3 regions of the Desulfitobacterium chlororespirans DSM 11544 genome follow, and region 1 is predicted to be linked to each of the others. Evidence: riboswitches for the same ligand, from Rfam matches in the RefSeq annotation. Region 1 holds a riboswitch; each other region holds the start of a gene.

Evidence for each region. A riboswitch is a leader RNA that binds a small molecule or an ion and turns the genes downstream of it on or off. The one in region 1 is predicted to bind cobalamin.
Region 2: it holds a riboswitch for cobalamin, as region 1 does, so the genes downstream of both, cobT (nicotinate-nucleotide--dimethylbenzimidazole phosphoribosyltransferase) here and cbiQ (cobalt ECF transporter T component CbiQ) in region 1, are expected to answer to the same signal.
Region 3: it holds a riboswitch for cobalamin, as region 1 does, so the genes downstream of both, BUA14_RS11980 (AIR synthase related protein) here and cbiQ (cobalt ECF transporter T component CbiQ) in region 1, are expected to answer to the same signal.

The regions. Positions count from the first base shown of each region.
Region 1 is NZ_FRDN01000021.1:76,137-81,529, reverse strand. It holds tRNA gene BUA14_RS25475 (tRNA-Asp) at 6-81, shown strand; tRNA gene BUA14_RS25470 (tRNA-Tyr) at 109-192, shown strand; tRNA gene BUA14_RS25465 (tRNA-Met) at 201-275, shown strand; tRNA gene BUA14_RS25460 (tRNA-Gln) at 315-389, shown strand; tRNA gene BUA14_RS25455 (tRNA-Lys) at 395-470, shown strand; tRNA gene BUA14_RS25450 (tRNA-Gly) at 497-571, shown strand; tRNA gene BUA14_RS25445 (tRNA-Arg) at 578-654, shown strand; tRNA gene BUA14_RS25440 (tRNA-Thr) at 679-754, shown strand; tRNA gene BUA14_RS25435 (tRNA-Leu) at 764-848, shown strand; tRNA gene BUA14_RS25430 (tRNA-Ser) at 863-953, shown strand; tRNA gene BUA14_RS25425 (tRNA-Asn) at 968-1,042, shown strand; tRNA gene BUA14_RS25420 (tRNA-Ile) at 1,044-1,120, shown strand; tRNA gene BUA14_RS25415 (tRNA-Gly) at 1,126-1,199, shown strand; gene BUA14_RS25410 (CoA-binding protein) at 1,264-1,656, opposite strand; cobalamin riboswitch at 1,852-2,067, shown strand; gene cbiQ (cobalt ECF transporter T component CbiQ) at 2,258-3,112, shown strand; gene BUA14_RS25400 (energy-coupling factor ABC transporter ATP-binding protein) at 3,126-3,980, shown strand; gene BUA14_RS25395 (energy-coupling factor ABC transporter permease) at 4,005-4,766, shown strand; gene BUA14_RS25390 (energy-coupling factor ABC transporter substrate-binding protein) at 4,756-5,076, shown strand; tRNA gene BUA14_RS25385 (tRNA-Gly) at 5,238-5,312, shown strand.
Region 2 is NZ_FRDN01000015.1:42,881-49,903, forward strand. It holds gene BUA14_RS21580 (aminotransferase-like domain-containing protein) at 1-636, shown strand, start outside; gene BUA14_RS28105 (hypothetical protein) at 659-811, shown strand; gene cobS (adenosylcobinamide-GDP ribazoletransferase) at 782-1,546, opposite strand; gene cobU (bifunctional adenosylcobinamide kinase/adenosylcobinamide-phosphate guanylyltransferase) at 1,539-2,153, opposite strand; gene cobT (nicotinate-nucleotide--dimethylbenzimidazole phosphoribosyltransferase) at 2,173-3,312, opposite strand; cobalamin riboswitch at 3,412-3,587, opposite strand; gene BUA14_RS21600 (ATP-binding protein) at 3,701-5,080, shown strand; gene BUA14_RS21605 (GerAB/ArcD/ProY family transporter) at 5,296-6,402, shown strand; gene BUA14_RS21610 (spore germination protein) at 6,392-7,023, shown strand, end outside.
Region 3 is NZ_FRDN01000007.1:243,758-250,780, reverse strand. It holds gene rpoZ (DNA-directed RNA polymerase subunit omega) at 1-59, shown strand, start outside; gene coaBC (bifunctional phosphopantothenoylcysteine decarboxylase/phosphopantothenate--cysteine ligase CoaBC) at 59-1,261, shown strand; gene metK (methionine adenosyltransferase) at 1,267-2,457, shown strand; cobalamin riboswitch at 2,623-2,804, shown strand; gene BUA14_RS11980 (AIR synthase related protein) at 2,912-3,685, shown strand; gene BUA14_RS11975 (ECF transporter S component) at 3,760-4,272, shown strand; gene BUA14_RS11970 (ABC transporter ATP-binding protein) at 4,446-6,254, shown strand; gene BUA14_RS11965 (energy-coupling factor transporter transmembrane component T family protein) at 6,245-7,023, shown strand, end outside.

The sequences.
Region 1 (5,393 bases):
AATCCGGCCCCGTGGTGTAGTGGTTAACATGCCTGCCTGTCACGCAGGAGATCGTCGGTTCAAGTCCGATCGGGGTCGCCATTTTAACTTTATAGCGCAACACATTGTGGGTAGATGGCCGAGTGGTTAAAGGCGGCAGACTGTAAATCTGTTCCGAAAGGTACGGTGGTTCGAATCCATCTCTACCCACCACTAAACATCGCGGAGTGGAGCAGCGGTAGCTCGTCGGGCTCATAACCCGAAGGTCGTCGGTTCAAATCCGGCCTCCGCAACCAAGCTTTAAATCAGCAGCAGTTGATTTAAATAGAAAGCATAGGGATGTCGCCAAGCGGTAAGGCACCAGACTTTGACTCTGGCATTCGTAGGTTCGAATCCTGCCATCCCTGCCATTTATGAGCCATTAGCTCAGTCGGTAGAGCACCTGACTTTTAATCAGGGTGTCCCGCGTTCGAGTCGCGGATGGCTCACCATTTTCTTTAGAGCATGTCAGGGACATGCGGGTGTAACTCAGTGGTAGAGTGTCACCTTGCCAAGGTGAAAGTCGCGAGTTCGAATCTCGTCACCCGCTCCAAGTAATGCGCTCGTAGCTCAGCTGGATAGAGCGTCTGACTACGAATCAGAAGGCCAGGGGTTCGAATCCCTTCGAGCGCACCATTTAAATCAGAAGAAATCCTCGATGCCGTTATAGCTCAGTTGGTAGAGCGCATCCTTGGTAAGGATGAGGTCACCGGTTCAAATCCGGTTAACGGCTCCATAAAACAATGCGGGAGTGGCGGAACTGGCAGACGCGCACGTTTGAGGGGCGTGTGGGTAACACCGTATGGGTTCAAGTCCCATCTTCCGCACCAAAAAGTAGGATTACGGAGAAGTACTCAAGTGGCTGAAGAGGACGGTTTGCTAAACCGTTAGAGTGGGTAACTGCTGCGAGGGTTCGAATCCCTCCTTCTCCGCCAGTATAAATCAATATTCCTCGATAGCTCAATGGTGGAGCAACCGGCTGTTAACCGGTAGGTTGCAGGTTCGAGTCCTGCTCGGGGAGCCATGGCAGGGTAGCCAAGTGGTCTAAGGCAAGTGGTTCATACCCGCTCATTCGAGAGTTCAAATCTCTCCCCTGCTACCACACCTGCGGGTGTAGCTCAATGGTAGAGCACTAGCCTTCCAAGCTAGCTACGTGGGTTCGATTCCCATCACCCGCTCCATAGACAGGTTAAACCGTACTGATCTCAGTACGGTTTTTTGCTGCTTATTTGCTTATTTTCATGTTTAGCGCCGGGACCGGGCTTCAACCAGTACGCATTCATGAGCAATCAGCTGCATTTGGTTTGCGCGCCCCTTCAGCAAGGCTTCATTGCTTTCGGCGCCAGGCTGCATCCAGACTCTTTTGATACCTAATTGGGCACATTGGTCAATAATTTGTTCCGATATCTGAGGAGGGACGATGAGGCTGACCACGTCGGGGCGAACAGGCAAGGCGCTTAAAGAGGGGAAACAAGGCTCTCCTTCCAGCTCAGAGAGCTTAGGATTAATGGGATACACCGTATAGCCGCATTGTTTGAGTTTATGGTAGACCTTTGTGCCAAATTTGGTCGGATCTTTAGAGACCCCGACTACTGCCCAGATCTCCTGCTCTAAGAATTCTTGAATATCGTTTTGCATATTTTTTCCTCCTTGGATTAATTTCTATATCCTATATTACTTGCAAGTAAACAAATTATATCAAATTTTTTTAGGAAAGCCAGAAGGGGAAGTTAGTTAAAGCTGACTCACAAGTAATTAATAGAAAATATGATAAAAGCCCAAAAAACTATTGACCTTAAAATAAGGTTATGATATCGTCGACTATAGTAAGAAAAATCAAATAATGTCTCAAGTGTCTTCTAAGATGTACAGTCTTAGAGGAAGGATAGGGAATCGGGTGAGAGTCCCGAACGGAACCGCCGCTGTATGCGTTGAGGCTGCGCTCGTCGATGAAAATCGGTCACTGGGAAACTGGGAAGGCTGAGCGAAGCCGCAGGAGGAAACTCCATAAGCGTAAGTCAGAAGACCTGCTTGGAATTGCTCTGTTTATCGATTGGTGGATGTCAGAGCTCTTATTTCCTATTCTGTAGAAAAACGGTTGCTACAACAAAAGTTGCAGTAACCGTTTTTATATTTTTTAAAGTAACTTTTGGGTGTCGGAGGGAGTTTTCCAGATGAATCAAGCGCGATTTCATAAGGATAAATTGGTGAGCGCAATAAAATGATAGGGGATGGAAGAGTGAAACAGAAGCACCGGGATATCCACCGGCAGGGCGAAGAAGAAGCACACGAACACCACCGTGGCTTCCGGCATGAGCATGGCGGGTGGCTTTCTATCGATTATTTGGCTTATTCCTCTAAGATCAGGCACTGGAATCCCACTTTCAAGGTCATTCTTGCTTTATTGACGATCCTTCTGTGCATTGCACTTAACAATGTGTATGTTTCTGTCGTTGTAATTCTCTCAATGGCTTATTTGGTCATTGAGGTCGGAGGACTTGCCTTCCATGATTATCTGTCGGTACTGACCATTCCCTTGACGTTTATTCTAATCAGCATCCTTGCCGTTGTGGTTGATTTTTCAGGCCAACCATCGGGCGAATATAACTTGTATCTTGGCTTCACTTATCTCTATACCACGACGGATATGCTTAAAAACGGCGTCTTCCTGATGCTGAAGATTATCGCATCAATTAGCGGACTCCAACTGATGATCTTGACGACTCCCTCTTCCGAAATTATAGCTGTGATGAAAAAGACCCATTTGCCTAAGGACTTTATCGCTCTGATGAATATGATTTACCGGTACATCTTCATTTTACTGGAGGTGTTCGCAAAGATGAAAAACGCCGCAGAATCACGACTGGGCTATCGCGATTTAAAGACATCCTATTTTACGTTCAGCAGCGTCGCCAGCAACATGTTCGTCCTGTCACTGAAAAAAGCGAACGCTTATTATGATGCGATGGAGGCCAGATGCTACGACGGGGAATTGATGTTTCTGGAGGAAGATAAGAAAATCGAAATCAGGTTGATCGTTTCGGGGGCGATTTACATCCTGTGTTTATTGCTGCTCTGGTACCTGACAAGATAAGCGGAGGCGTTTTATGAAGAACAGAATTCTGAAGGTGGAGAATCTCCACTATGTCTATGGAAACGGAAAGCCCGCGTTGGACGGTGTCAACGTGGAAATCTTTGCAGGAGAAAAAATTGCTGTACTGGGTGCCAACGGGTCGGGAAAATCAACATTCTTTCTCAACTTAAACGGTGTTTACACCCCTGCTCTTGGAGAAATTATCTATCGGGAACTGCCCGTCAATAAAAAAACTCTGAACGAGCTGCGTAAAAACATCGGCATCGTCTTTCAAGACGCAGACAATCAGATCATCGCCTCCACAGTCCGGGCGGAGGTTGGCTTCGGCCCGATGAATTTAAGGCTTCCGAAAGAAGAGGTCATTGAACGTGTGCAAGAGGCTCTGGCCTATATGAACCTCTCGGGCTTCGAGGATCGACCGCCCCACTATTTGAGCGGTGGTGAAAAGAAGCGCGTAAGCATTGCCGATATTGTGGCGATGAAATCAGAGGTAATGATTTTCGACGAACCGACCGCATCACTGGACCCTTTGAACGCCATGATGCTGGAAGAAGTGCTGTTAAAGCTGAGCGCTGAAGGTAAGACTATGTTGATTTCCACCCATGACGTGGATTTTACTTACAGATGGGCTGAACGTGTTCTTGTCTTCTGCGGTGGGAAAATCATTGCTGATGGGACGCCCCTGGAAATATTCTGTAATTTGGAGATTTTAAAACAGGCAAATTTGAAACAGCCAGCCATGCTGGAGGTCTATAAACTGCTTGTCGATAAAAAGATTCTGCCGGACACGCAGGCTTATCCGAAAAACGCCCAGGAACTAAAAGCAATCTTGGAGAACCATGATATGGTTTTAAGCAATTTAGCTTAAAAATACATACAAGGAGGAAAGAATATGAAAAGAAACCAAAAATTTATTCTCAGTCTCTCTATTCTCGTTTCCCTCTTATTTGGGATCACGCCGTCAGCCCAGGCGATGCACATTATGGAGGGCTATTTACCGCCAACATACGCTATTCTTTGGGGCGTTATAGCCCTACCGTTCTTAGTGGCGGGTTGGTTTTCCATTAGGAAAACATTAAAAGAGAACCGTAGATCGATCACCATCCTTGCCATAGCAGGGGCATTCATTTTTGTAATTTCATCTTTAAAAATTCCCTCGGTCACCGGTAGCTGTTCACATATGACTGGAACAGGGCTGGGCGCGATTTTATTCGGGCCAAGCGCTGTCGCCATCTTGGGCATCATCGTGCTGATTTTCCAGGCTATTCTACTCGCTCATGGCGGCCTTACAACACTTGGTGCCAACACGTTTTCCATGGGTATCGCCGGTCCATTCGTCGCCTTCGGTATCTACAAACTGTGTCAGGCGCTGAAGATCAATAAATACGTGGGAATTTTTCTCGCGGCGTCTATCGGCGACTTATTCACTTACTGCGTCACAAGCATTCAGTTGGCCTTGGCATTTCCATCCGCACAGGGCGGTGTTGCAGCCTCCGCCATTAAATTCCTAACCGTTTTTGCCCCCACCCAGGTACCCCTGGCTATTGTTGAAGGCATTTTAACCGTTCTGATCATTATGGGTCTTGAAACATACGCAAAATCTGAATTGACTGCCCTTGGCTTTTTAAAAGGAGGCTTAAAATATGAAAAGTAAAAAACCTACAGTTATCATTTTATTGCTGATTGTTTTTTTAATTGCCATTGTGCCGCTATTTGTCCTTCAGGGCGCAGAGTTTGGAGGATCTGACACTGCGGGCAGCGAGATGGTCGACGAGATTACAGGCGGCGAATATGAACCCTGGTTTACACCTCCGATGGAAAGCTGGATTGGCGGAGAGCTGCCAGGCGAAATCGAAAGTTTGTTATTCTGTGTTCAGACGGGGATCGGTGTCGGCATAATCACTTTCATAATGGGTAGATTTGTCGAAAGGAAAAAGTACGAACAAAATCATACAGCTCAATAAAGTATGTGTCGGAAATAGTTCAAAGACGGGTTTGCCATGGTCGAGATTCCCATGACCATCTCAGGAGCCTGAGCGACATTCAAGAATTGGCGATATGTTAAAGTGCTGTATAAAAAAACTTGACGGTTTAATATTTTTTGCTATAATTAATACTGTTCTAAGCGGAAGTGGCTCAGTGGTAGAGCATTGGCTTCCCAAGCCGAGGGCCGCGGGTTCGAATCCCGTCTTCCGCTCCAATGAAAGTAAGACGCTGCAAAGGTTTGCAGCGTTTTTTCTTTTTGTTTTCTTATGCCCAAAATTGCCTTGACGACATTCTG
Region 2 (7,023 bases), on a different contig from region 1:
AGAGTCATGGGGCTGGAGCGGAGAATAGAACTCCTTAAAGTGTCCCAGAAATACGGCCTGCTGCTTGTCGAGGATAATCCCTATGGAGAATTGCGTTACGAAGGAGAGCCCATCCCTCATCTGGCGGAGTTGGGGGAAAATGTCATTTATCTGGGGACCTTTTCCAAGGTTTTGGCGCCGGGGTTGCGAATCGGCTATGTGCTTGCCGATGAAGATATTATTAGGCATCTGGAGCAGACCAAGGAAGGTGTGGATCTTCATAGCAATAACCTGACTCAGAGAGCCATCTATGAATATTTGCAAAAGGATCTTTTGCCGGATCATATCCTGAAGCTGCGGGAAGTCTACAATGTTCGCCGTAAGGCCATGGTGGAGTCCCTCCAGACCTATCTGGGCGATAGGGTGGAGATGAAGGTACCGGCGGGGGGTCTGTTCCTCTGGGCCAAACTTATGGGCGTGAACAACAGCTTTGACTATGTGCAGGATATGATTCGTCAAAATGTTCTTTATGTTCCCGGGGCAGTTTTCTACGCCGATGGCCGGGTGTCCAATGAAATGCGTCTTAACTATTCCTGTTCCACACCGGAGATTATCGAAGAAGGAATGATGCGCTTAGCCCGGGGGCTGAATCAATAGGGCTGCAAGAGGCCGTTGCACGATGAACTTTACAGTTCCTTCTGCAACGGCCTCTTTGTCGGCAGCTCAGGTTGTCTGCTGTCCGGCTGCCCGGTTCCTTGGCTCCCTGGGCGGCATTGCTGAAATTCGTAAGCGATTCCGAATTTCAGGGGTAAAGCAATGGGAAGGCCCCTAAAAGAAAGAGCAGTTCGGAGAGTTCAATGCTGGCACCATAGAGATCCCCGGTTAACCCTCCGAGGAGGCGGGAGACTTTGCGGGTGAACAAGAGGATGAAGAGGATGGCCAGAATAAAGCCGGTCATCCCCGGCCAGTGCAACACCCAATAGGTGAGGAAAAGGAGCAGCAGTCCCTCCCCCAGGAATAGCCACCGGGTTTGGCGGGAGGTTTCATGAAATCCCTGGCCAAAGCCCTGGGCCCGGGCATAGGGGAAATAATGGACCCCAATCAGAAAAATCCAGCGGGACAGGATGGGCATGAAGAGAACCAGGTAAGGAACCAAAGGGGAAGAGAGGGTAAGGAGCCCGGCCAAAAGACTGAATTTGAGCAGCAGGTAAACCATGGCACTCACGGCACCGAAAGCTCCCACATGGCTGTCTTTCATAATCTCCAGCATGCGTTCAGGTGTCCGCGCTGAAAGCAATCCATCCATACTATCCATCAAGCCATCAAGGTGAATTCCCCCGGTGAGAATAAGTTCCAGGGTGAGCAGCAAGGCAGCCGTAACCAGGGGCGGGTAGTGAGGAAGGAGCAGGGTTAAGGCCAGCCATAAGGCTCCTCCCAGAATTAAGCCCACTAAAGGATAATAATGCTGACTTTGGGTGAACTCTTCCGAGGTCACCTGCTCCGGCTGAGGGAGTGGTATTCGGGTCAGAAAGGTCAGGGCGATCCATAATTTGCGCATGCTAGGCATCCTCTCGCCGCAAGGAATCCAGCAAGGCCTGACCGGCAGCTTTGATCTCCGTCGGATAGCCGGCGACCACGGAATAGACATGGCGGGCGCTCTGCCCCAGGATCTGGTTGGCCCTGCCGGCCAGATCCCGATAGAACCTGGAAAGGGGATTATCCGGGACGATACCGTCTCCCACCTCATTGGTGACCATAATCACCTGAGGGCCGATATCCTGGGCTATACGGGCGACAATGCGGACCTGTTCGAGAATCTCCTGCTCTAACCTATGGAGGGCCTGGGTATACTCCTGCTCAGTCAGATTATCTTCTGCCGGATAGCGGGCAAGGAGAAGATTGGTCAGCCACAGGGTTACACAATCCACTAAAAGGACCCCTTTATCCTGAGCATGGCCTTCCAACAGGTCGGGGAGGGCAAGGGGTTCTTCCACCAAGCCCCAGTGGGCGGGGCGCTGGTCCTGATGTTTTCTGACACGCAAAGCCATTTCTTCATCATAGACCTGGGCTGTGGCGATGTAGGTAACAGGCAGGCCGGGATGAGCGGCCAGAAGCTCGGCAAAGCGGCTCTTGCCACTGCGGGCTCCGCCGGTTATGAGCACAAAATCTGACATAATTACCTCCGGTGATTGCTTAATTTTTGCCGCTGACTCCTGCGGATTCAAAAGTAGCCATCTCGTTGAGAATGCGGATGGAGGCGTCCAGAAGATGGAAAGCGATAGCGGCTCCTGTTCCCTCTCCTAACCGGAAATCCAGGTGCATGATGGGTTTGAGATCCAGTTGTTCCAGGGCGGCTCTGTGGCCGATCTCCACAGAAGAATGAGAGGGAATCAGGAAGAAGCGGGCCGTGGGGCAGATACGGACAGCAATGAGAGCGGCGGCAGTGGAGATGACTCCGTCTAAAAGGATGGGTACGCGGGAGTAGGCTGCGGCAAGAATTGCCCCGGCCAGGGCACCGATCTCCAGGCCCCCTATTTTGCTGAGGATATCTACTCCATCCTTGGGGTCGGGCTGATTGATGGCGATAGAGCGGGCGATGACGTCCTGCTTGCGGATGAGTCCCGCATCATCCAGACCGGTGCCCCGTCCGGTAACTTCCTGAGGCGGCAAGCCTGTCAAGAGAGAAATAATGGCTGTACTGGGGGTGGTATTGCCAATTCCCACTTCCCCCGTGGCCAGAACATTCACTCCGGAATCAATAGCCTGGCGGGCGATTTTAGCGCCGGTCAGCAGGGAAAGCAGAGCTTCTTTACGGCTCATGGCCGGCCCCTGGGCCATGTTATGGGTTCCGTTCATGATGCGGTGAGCCATAAGCTCCGGCGGATCCAGGGGGAAAGCCATGCCCACATCGGTGCAGATCACCTCGGCGCCGGCATGACGGGCCAGGACATTGATCCCCGCCCCGCCGCCCAGGAAATTATAGAACATCTGCGGGGTTACTTCCTGGGGGAAGGCACTGACACCTTCCGCCACCACGCCATGATCTCCTGCCATGACCAGAATGGCTTTCTTTTGTACTTCCGGCCAAGGCTGACCTTGAATCCCGCCCAGTTGTTTGGCGAGGGCTTCCAAGACTCCTAAACTGCCTTGGGGTTTGGTTAAGGAATCTAAACGGGTTTGCACAGCGGACATGACCTGTTCGTCAAGGCCGTGTATTCCCTGGATAAGATGGTTTAAGGCGGTTTCACATTCCTCCAGGGAAGCGTCACTTAAATTTTCCTGTCTCAAGAAGTCATCCACTAGCTTGTCCTGTTCTAATTCGGTTTTACTCATCTGTATTCCTCTCCTTTGATAAAAAAATAAAGTCCCGCCACTTCATAAGTGGTCGGGACTTTGCCTTCGTCGCCGCTGCTTTCCATAGCACCCATGGAAAGGCTTTCTTCATTCCTGGCAGGTCTCCTGGCTTGGATTCAAACGCTTTTTACCCCTTCCCGGTCTGGCCGGTGGTTATGGTTTAGGCTCATCCTACACAGTGGTGGGTCCGCACCGGAATCGCACCGGTTTCCCTATTCTCCCCTTGAGGGGCACCAAAGAATGGATTTTTTTAATTAATTATAGAATAGCAAAGAAGAAGATTTTGTCAACCCTTTACTTAAGGAATTAAAGGATTTAAGATAGGGGTTGTACTAGGACACGAGAAGAAAATAAGGATGTGCATGATGTGAATAGGACGAAAATTACCCGGTTAGCCCTTCTTTTGGACGGAATGGTTGTTTTTCGCGGCATCATAGGGGACCCGGTGACGGCTTCTTTCCAAAACCTGTTCCAGAGGATAGGGAGCAAGGAATTTGATCTGATGGCAATTTATAAAGACTATCATTATTTCTGTTCTTTAGCGACCCAGGTTCATTGGCCTGATTATCTTTGGGAGCGTATGCTTCAAGACGACAATGAGCTGGCCAGGCAAACAGCTCAACAGGGAAAGGACCGGGTCCCGGCCGGGCTTTGCCGGCTGGCTGGTCGGGAACTGCTGTATTTGCGGGAGCTTGCCGAGCTGAAGGCGGAAGATATTAAGGATGCTGTTAAGGCACGGTGTGCAGAGCAGGAGACGGAAGAGCCGGGCCTCTGGCTGGAGGAGCCATTGCGCCCGGAAAGCTGGCCTGGCTGGCTAAGTCTTCCGGATATGGATAGGGAAAAAGAAACTTATGCAAAAGAAGGAAATCAGGCTGAGCTGTATCTCCTCACCGCTCAGAAAAGGTTGAAGCAGAGTCTGCTTCAGGGAACAGAAGAGGAAATGGTGGAGGCGCTGCTTGCTTATTATCAAACCATGGGTACCGGATTGTTTGGCCGGTGCATGGCTCTCAAATGGCGGAGCCGTATGGAAAGGCTTGAAGGGGTACACCCTGAGCCGATGCGCATAAGCAAGTTGATTAATCAGGAACGGGAACAGGGAATCATCCTCCAGAATACTGAATTTTTTCTGAAAGGCCTTCCGGCCAATAATGTGATTCTCTATGGCAATCGTGGGACCGGGAAATCTTCCTTGGTGAAAGCTTTAGTGCAGGAATATGGTGAGCAAGGACTGCGCCTGGTCGAATTATCGAAAACAGACTTGCATGACTACCCGAAGATTATTCGGCTCCTGGCCAGGCAGCCTTTGAAGTTCATCCTGTTTATTGACGACCTTTCTTTTGAAGACACGGAAAGTGATTATAAGAATCTGAAGACCCTGCTGGAGGGAGGGCTGGAAGGGAAGCCCCAAAATGTACTGATCTATGCCACCTCCAACCGGCGCCATCTGGTCAGAGAAACCTTCGGCGAACGTCAGGTTGAGGAAGTCCACCGGCGGGATAATATGGAGGAAAAATTGTCCTTATCCGACCGTTTCGGCATTACGGTCACCTTCCCTACACCGGATCAGGAAGGATATCTGAAGATTGTCGAGGAGTTAGCGGCTCAGGATGGGCTGGCAATTCCCAAAGAGGATTTAAGACAGCAGGCTCTGCGCTGGGTGATGAATCATAATGCCCGTTCGGGGAGAACGGCCCGTCAGTTTGTGGATTTTTTGGTGGCCAGGGAAGGGTTGGCCGCTCAGTCATAGTTTTGGATAGCCGGCTTATGGGGCCGGCTTTTTTTGTTTTCTGAAAAGATCCGAAGGTGGAGTCTCCAGGATTTTGTTTTACACCGGTCGCTCCATAAGCTGCGCGGATGTGGGATAAAGCTACACGACCCAAGCCCCCATCTCCTCGGAAAATGTATAAGGCTGAGCGTTCATCCTAATACTAACTTATCCGTAATGATGAAAGTGTGAAATCCATGAATGTAAAAATCTCAAGCCGTCAATCCTTTTGTACTTATTTCGTGATTGTTTCGCTGTCTTTAGGCATGCCCAATCTAATCATAAGAGATTTGGGGCAGGATTTTTGGCTGGCTATTCTGGTGGCTATGGTTATAGAAACAATGCTGGGCTTTTTCTTATATAAAATGGGCAGGGCTTATACCAATCAGACAATTTTTCAATACAGTAAGAAAATCCTCGGCAGAACATTAGGTAAGGTAATGATTGGAATTTTCAGCCTTTATTGTATTAGTGTAGCCATCACCCTTACGCAAATTCTTATCGAATTCTTTGCCTCGATGGTGATGCCGGAAACTCCGCGCTATGTCTTTGCCATCGTGCTTTTATTGGTGAGTACCTACGCCTGCAGTGCCGGGCTGGAAGTGATTATGAGGCTTTCTGAGATTATCGCTCCGTTTGTTCTTGGCTCCTTTCTCTTTATCATGCTGTTTAATATTGGGAATATGGAGTTTGATAATTTGAGGCCCATGTTCCAGCACAGCCTAGAGGAGGTTCTAAGGGGGGCCATGCTTCCTTCGGCTTGGTTCGGGATCTGCATTATTATGGGCGTTTTAATGGCATACCATAATAATCCTAAAGACATGTACAAGATAAAACTCATGGGAGTTGGCCTGGGTATCCTGACCATCACCATCTCCATGTTCTTTGCCATTATGGTTCTGAGTGTAGAAGTGGGGTCCAGGCAATTGTATTCCGTCTATATTCTTGCCCGCTTTGTTGATGTAGGAAATTTTATTCAAAGAATGGAAGCGTTTCAAATTGTCTCCTGGACGGCGGGATCTTTTTTGATTTTGGCTTTGTTTCACTATGCCGGTGTGGAAGGCTTAAAACATATTTTTTCCAAAAAATCCCGTCTGTTTTTAGGGATCAGCATTGCCGTGATTGTATTTGTTTTTGCTGTCTTTATTAATCCTACCACCATTGATAAAGCTGTATTTCTGAAAAACATCCTGGGAGTCTATGGCCTAATTGTCGAAATATGTGGAGTCTTTCTCCTTTTTATCGTTTACGTCTTAAAACAAAAATTCAAGGTTGTAAAGAAGAGGTCTTCAAATGAGCAATAAGAACGAATCCAACATATCCCCCAATCTTGAAGAGAATCGAAGGCGTTTAGCTAATAGCTTCAAAAACTCTGTGGATCTTTTGTTCCGTGAACTACGATTTGGGAAGACGAACAAAGGTTTTTTGGTCTATCTTGATGGTTTGGTGGATCGGCAATACATAAGTGCGTCGATCATTAGACCCCTCATGGAATTTCAAGGCTCTGAGCCAATTCTGTCACTGGAGATCTTACGCAGAGATGTCTTATACAATAGCGCAATCGATAGTGTGCAGAACTTTGCTGAAGTGGTGCAGGGGATACTATCCGGCCGGACGGCTCTTTTTTTGGAGGAAATAGAGGAGGCCCTGCTGCTGGGGACCTTTGGTGCCGAGACCCGCAATGTCCAACAATCGGAAACCGAGGCCACCGTCCGGGGCCCCCGGGAAGGCTTTGTCGAAAGAATTGAGGTGAATGCCTCTTTGCTCCGGCGTAAAATCAAGGACCAGAACTTACGCCTGGAACCCATGAGCCTGGGGCAAAGAACCCATACCACGGTCTATGTGACTTACATCGAAGGAATAGCCAACCCGAAGATTGTAAGTGAAGTAAAAAGGCGCCTTCAATCCATTGATATTGACGGGAT
Region 3 (7,023 bases), on a different contig from region 1:
TTGATGAAATCGCTAAAGGGAAATATCATTTTGAATTGACCAGTGAAGGAATCAAATAATGCTGCGGGGTAAGAAGATCCTCTTAGGCGTCACGGGTGGGATTGCGGCTTATAAAGCAGCGGATGTGGTGAGCCGCCTCCGCAAGCAGGGCGTAATTGTGTATGTAGCGATGACTAAGGGGGCGACTGAATTTATTGCCCCCTTAACCCTGAGGACCCTTTCCGCCAACCCGGTCTATGTGGACATGTTCGAAGAGCCTAAGGTGTGGAATGTTGAGCATATCGCCTTGGCGGAAGCCGTCGATGCGGTATTGGTTGCCCCGGCTACGGCTAATCTATTAGCCAAAATGACCGTGGGTATCGCCGACGATTTTCTGTCCACCGTTCTGCTGGCCACGAAGGCCCCTATCTTTGTGGCTCCGGCCATGAATCATCATATGTATCATCATCTCACCACCCAGGAGAACCTGAAGCGGCTTCAGGAACGTTCCGTACGCATTCTGGGACCGGCTACAGGCTTTCAGGCCTGCGGCACTGATGGAGATGGCCGTATGAGTGAGCCCCAGGACCTTGTGGAAGCTTTGCAGAGTTTTTTCGCTGCTTCAGGATTGTTGACGGGTAAGAAAGCCTTGGTCACTGCCGGGGGGACCCAGGAACCCCTTGACCCGGTCCGTTATCTCAGCAATCGTTCTTCAGGCAGGATGGGGTTTGCCGTGGCTGAAGCTTTGAGTGAGGCCGGTGCGGAAACAACCCTTGTCTCTGCGCCCAATGAACTGCCCACCCCGCCGGGAGTAAGGCGAATCAACATTATGACAGCTCAGGAAATGCATGCTGCGGTCATGGACGAATTTACCCAGATGGATATTGTGGTCAAAGCCGCAGCAGTTGCCGATTATCGGCCTGCGGTCAGTGCTGAGCAGAAAATCAAAAAAGATGGGACAAATCTTACTCTGGAACTTGTACCCAACCCCGATATCCTGGCAGAATGCGGCAAGAAGAAAGAAAACCAGTTCCTGGTCGGGTTTGCCGCTGAGACGGAAAAGCTTTATGAGTACGCTCAAGCCAAGATGCAGCGCAAAAATGTCGATATGCTGGTAGCAAATGACGTAACCCAACCCGGAGCGGGATTTGGCAGCCCTACGAATATCGTGAGCCTGCTTTTCCCGGATGGGAAAAAAATCGATCTGCCCCAAATGAACAAATTAGACGTAGCTCGGCGGCTGGTTCAGGAGATTGCTGAGCGCCTTAGTGAAAAGGAGTGACTTCATTGGCAAAAAAACTGTTTACCTCCGAATCGGTCACGGAAGGACATCCCGATAAAATCTGCGACCAGATTTCCGATGCCATCTTAGATGCTATCTTCGCTAAAGACCCCAATGCCCGGGTCGCTTGTGAGACCTCGGTGACCACCGGCCTGGTGTTAGTCAGCGGTGAAATTACGACTAATTGTTATGTGGATATTCCCAGCACAGTAAGACAAACCATCCGTGAAATCGGCTATACCCGGGCCAAATATGGCTTCGATGCCGATACCTGTGCCGTTCTCACCTCCATTGGAGAGCAGTCTGCCGACATTGCTTTGGGAGTGGATAGAGCTCTGGAAGCTAAAAATGGCGAGATGAGTGAGGAAGAAATCGAAGCCATTGGCGCCGGCGACCAAGGGATGATGTTTGGTTACGCCACCAACGAAACAGAAAGCTATATGCCTCTTGCCATTGATCTGGCCCATCGCCTGGCCCGCCGCCTCAGTGAAGTCCGCAAGTCGGATATCCTGGATTACCTCCGCCCGGACGGCAAGACTCAGGTGACGGTAGAGTATGAGGATAATCGCCCTGTCCGTATCGATACCATCGTGATCTCCACCCAGCACCATCCGGAAGCAACCCAGGAGCGGATTCGCCGGGATCTCCTGGAACATGTGGTATTTCCCGTGGTCCCATCGGAATTGCTGGATGAGAGCACCCGTTATTTTATTAACCCCACAGGCCGTTTTGTCATCGGCGGTCCCCAAGGGGATGCCGGTTTAACCGGCCGCAAGATTATTGTCGATACTTATGGCGGGATGGCCCGCCATGGCGGCGGAGCCTTCTCCGGCAAAGACCCCACAAAGGTCGACCGTTCTGCCGCTTATGCCGCCCGTTATGTAGCCAAAAACGTGGTGGCCGCCGGCTTAGCCGAGCGCTGCGAAATTCAGTTGGCTTATGCCATCGGGGTAGCCCAGCCTGTATCCGTCCTGGTGGAGACCTTCGGAACCGCCAAAATTGACGAGGAAAAAATCGGAGAACTGGTCAAAACTAATTTTGACCTCCGTCCGGCAGGGATCATTAAGACTCTGAATCTGCGCCGCCCCATCTACCGCCAAACGGCTGCTTATGGGCACTTTGGCCGCACTGATCTGGATCTGCCTTGGGAAAAGACCGATAAAGCGGCTGCCCTGCGGGAGCAGGCAGGCCTATAAATTATAAATTTCAGAAGCAGATAAGGCCGGAGGATTGTTCCTATTGAAACAATCCTCCGGCCTTGATTAGTTTAGAGAATAAAACAAACGCCTTACTTTTGCCATAGGGACGAATTTTGACTTGACATTATCTTAGTTTTGGCTAAACTGAATTTAGTAGGTTTTAACAATTTAAGGATTTCAGGTGCCCTTCGCCAAGAAGGGAGAATAGGGAACCGGGTGCAATTCCCGGACGGACCCGCCACTGTAAAGAGGAGTCTCAGCGCTGAATGCCACTGGGTAACTGGGAAGGCAGCAAGGAGACAATGACTCGAAGTCAGGAGACCTGCCTGGATCCGGGGACACATGAAGTTTGGTAAAGTTCATGGTCATTTTGCTTTGTCTGAAAGGAGAAGCGAGGTGGCTATGGACTTTTTATTTTACAGAAAATTATTAGAGAGGAGAGTTGAAGGCCTTGGGATATCAGGGAAGAGATGTTGAGGTGGTTGCCCTGAATGATGCTCAATATCTTGTCGCAGCTTGCGATTCCTGCGGTGCTATTGGTGAGAAAGAGCTGGATGCAGTCAAAGTTCCCTGGTGGGTAACCGGCAGGATGACGGCCCGGGTAGCTTTATTGGAAGTGCTGGCGGTGGGAGCGGTTCCCCAGATGATCAGCATTGCCATTGCCAATGAGCCCCTGCCCGCAGGCGAAGAAATAATGAAGGGGGTGAGAGAAGAGCTGAAGGCTATGAATCTGCTCTCCCTGCCTACGGCCGTCAGCACGGAAAAGAATATGCCCACCAAGCAAACCGGCTTAGGCATCACGGTCATAGGGCTTTGCGATCAGGATAAACTTCGCGTTGGCAGAGCCAAGCCGGGCCACAGCCTGTTTTGCCTGGGGCTCCCCAAAGTGGGAACTGAGGCGGCTGACCCGGAAGATCCGGACATTCTGCAAGGGATACATCTTGTTCAATTGCTTAGTATCCCTGGAGTGTATGACATTATTCCGGTAGGCTCCCAAGGGATAAGGGGTGAAGCCGAAGCCCTTGCCCAAGCTGTCGGTGCTCGATTTAGAGAAGATACCCAATGTGAACTTTATATCAATAAATCGGCAGGACCTTCAACTTGTCTCATTTTTACGGCCGCTGAGGATATTGAATTAGGGGATTTCGGCAAGCTACCCATCCATAAAATCGGCAGGCTGGAGGAGGATGGAGGTGGAGGCCTCCCAACAGAAAATGAAGATTAAAATCCAAGAGGAAGGTTAGCGGCAAGATTCAAGTTAAATGAAAAGAAAAAAATGAAATGAAGGAGAGAATAACAATGATTGAACCTGCAAAGAAAACAACGATTCCCAAATCAGCTCAGAATATCCGACGGATTGCCATCATGGCGGTCTTTCTTGCCTTGAGTGCGGTAGGTGCCTTGATTAAAATTCCCAGCCCGCTGGGGACCGTGGCCCTGGATTCTGCTCCGGGTTTTTTCAGCGCTTTGGCTTTTGGCAGCATAGAAGGCTGTATTGTTATTGCCATAGGTCATCTGCTTACCTCGGCAGTGGTCGGTTTTCCCCTGGGAATTCCTATGCATTTGGTCATCGCCATCGAAATGGCTGTCTTTGCCTTGATTTATCGCCTGGTCAATAAGAAAATCGGTTTGATTCCTGCCGTGATTATTACCTCCCTCCTCAATGGTGTGGTAGCGGCCTTTTCCGTATTCCCCATCGGTGGTATGGGTGCAGTCTTAGGGTTAATGCCCTTTTTGTTATTAGGGTCGGTCTTAAATGTTGCCGTATCGGCCTTAGCCTATAAAGCGCTTAAAGGAAGCCGGTTGATTTAGTACTCTGTGACACCTAAATCCTTACCTTTCCGGCGGTTAAATTTCCGTAGGACTGCGTTGTCGTCAATCGCCATACGACCGGTATTGCTCATTCCTCCGCCTTGTCCTACGAAAATTTTCCTCGCCGGGCAAGGCAAGTTTTAAATGTCACAGAGTACTAGAGGGGTGTTAGGGTGGAGACAGTGATTGAATTAAGAAATGTTTCTTATCGTTATCCAAGAGCTGAAGAGGAGAGTTTAAAACAAGTCAGCCTGGCAGTGGCCAAAGGAAAATTCATTGCTTTGATGGGTCCCACGGGAGCAGGTAAAACAACCTTAAGTTTGTGTCTGAATGGTTTGATTCCCCAGTTTCTGCAAGGAGAGCTGCAGGGAGAGGTCAGGATTGGGGGGAAAGACACACGTGAGGTCCGGGTGCAGGACCTGGCTAAGCAAGTAGGACTTGTACTTCAGGATGCAGAAAGTCAGATCATCGGGCGAACCGTGGGGGAGGATGTGGCTTTTGGCCCTCGTAATTTCGGTGTACCCCTGCAGGAAATTCAGCAAAGAGTTGCCCAGGCCTTGGCCAAGGTTCGGTTGAATGGCTATGATCAGCGCTCTACAGCAGAGCTGTCCGGCGGGGAAAAACAACGGCTGGTGATCGCCGGGGTGCTGGCCCTGGAACCGGAACTATTGGTCATGGATGAACCGGCTTCTGAACTGGATCCGGAAGGACGGTTCCAGGTCTATCGCACCTTGGATGATCTCTGTTGTGAAAGAGAGCGGACGATTCTGGTCGTTGAACATTCCAGTGAAGAAATCCTGCATAGAGCCCACGAAGTTATCGTCCTTAAGCACGGGAAAATTGCCTGGCAAGGGGCACCGGAAAAGCTTTTTCGCAATATCCCTCTATTGCAGGAATTCGGGATCAAGCCTTTGCCAGTCAGCTTATTAGGCTGGAGTTTTTGGCAAAGAGGATGGATTGAAGGCCAGGACATTCCTTTAGATGTTGCCGAGGCCGAATCCCTGATCCGCAATTTGATAGGGCGGTCCAGCCTACAAAACAGAGTGGTCCCGCTGATTGAACCGCCGGCAAGAGGCAAAGTCCATCAAGAAAAGGAAACAGAGAAGAGCCCACTGAATATGGAAGCAGGGAAAAGCCCGCTGAATTCAGCGTTGATCCAAATTAAGCAGCTTGTGCACCGATTTGAATCGGGACAAACAGGCGTACAGGGAATTGATCTGAACATTGAAAAGGGAGAATTTGTGGCTTTGGCAGGCGCCAACGGAGCCGGAAAAACCACTTTAGCCAAACACATCAATGGCTTGCTTAGGCCCACCGAGGGGGAAGTTATCGTCAAGGGCCTGAATATTAAAGATGTTGACACGGCCCAGTTGGCCAAAACTGTCGGCTATGTGTTCCAGAACCCTGATCACCAGATCTTTTCCGTCTCAGTAGAGAAGGAGTTGGAGTTTGGCCTGAAGAACGCCGGCTTTACCAGGACGGAGATTGCAGAGAGGATCACCCAGGCCTTGGCCTTAACCGGGCTGGAAAACTATCGTCAGGTTCATCCCTACACTCTAAGCAAAGGGGAACGGCAGTTCATCGCCGTGGCTTCCGTTTTAGCCCTTACCCCGGAAATTCTCGTCATTGATGAACCGACGACAGGTCTCGATTGGGTGGGGGTGGAGAAAATTATGAAGCTGCTTCAGCAGCTCCATAGAGAGGGGACCACCATTCTGATGATCAGTCATGATATGGACAGTGTTGCCGACTATGCCGAACGGGTGATCATTTTGCGGGAGGGTCAGGTGATGATCGATGCCCCTCCCTGGGAGGCTTTTGCTGATGAGTCCATGCTCCGGCAGGCGGCAGTCCTTCCTCCCCAATTATGCGTTTTAAATCAAAGACTGCAGGATTTGGGCTATTCGGCCCAATCGGCTGAGGAATTCAGGCAGGCATTGTTTCAGATCATTGAGGAGGGGGAAAGGAAACCTTGTTTATAGACTACTTGCCAGGGGACTCTCTGCTGCACCGTCTCCATATCCGTACCAAAATATGTGGTTTTCTAGTGGCTGTTATCTGGTGTTTTTTGTTTCAAAATCCTCTCTACAATTTAAGTTGTTTACTCGGCATCCTAATATTAGCACTGCAAAGCAAAATCCCTGTGCAGAAAGTCTGGCAGATGATCCGGCCTTTAATGCCCATCTGTCTCTTTCTGCTTCTTTTTACCGGCATAACTTACCCTCAGGAAAGATTTCAGAGCGAAATAAGTCAGGTCATTCTTTTCTCCGCAGCCAATGAGGGGCGGCTTGCCTTGTCCGTGGGAGGCTTTTTAACGGGGATTAATTACATCTGCCGCCTGCTTATTATGGTATGGGGGTCCTCCCTGCTAACCTTAACGACCCCCCTGGATGAGTTCATGCTGTTTTTGAATCGGCTTAGGGTGCCGGCGGAAATAACCTTTATGATCACGACAGCCTTGCGCTTTATCCCCACACTGGATAAAAAAAGATTGCTTATTATCGAAGCGCAAAGGGCCCGGGGTGTCAGGATCAATGAGCAAAGCAGTATAGGGCGGCTCAAAACCTATCTTGCGATTATGGTCCCCTTATTTGTAAATGCTATTTTGATTGCCGAGGACTTAGCAAAAGGTATGCTGAACCGCGGTTACGGATATAGCTCCTTGATAACCCCAAGCCATGAACACCCTTCGACGGCAATGGATTACTGGATTCTAGGGGCTCTTTTGCTATGCTTAGGCAGCGGGTTGTA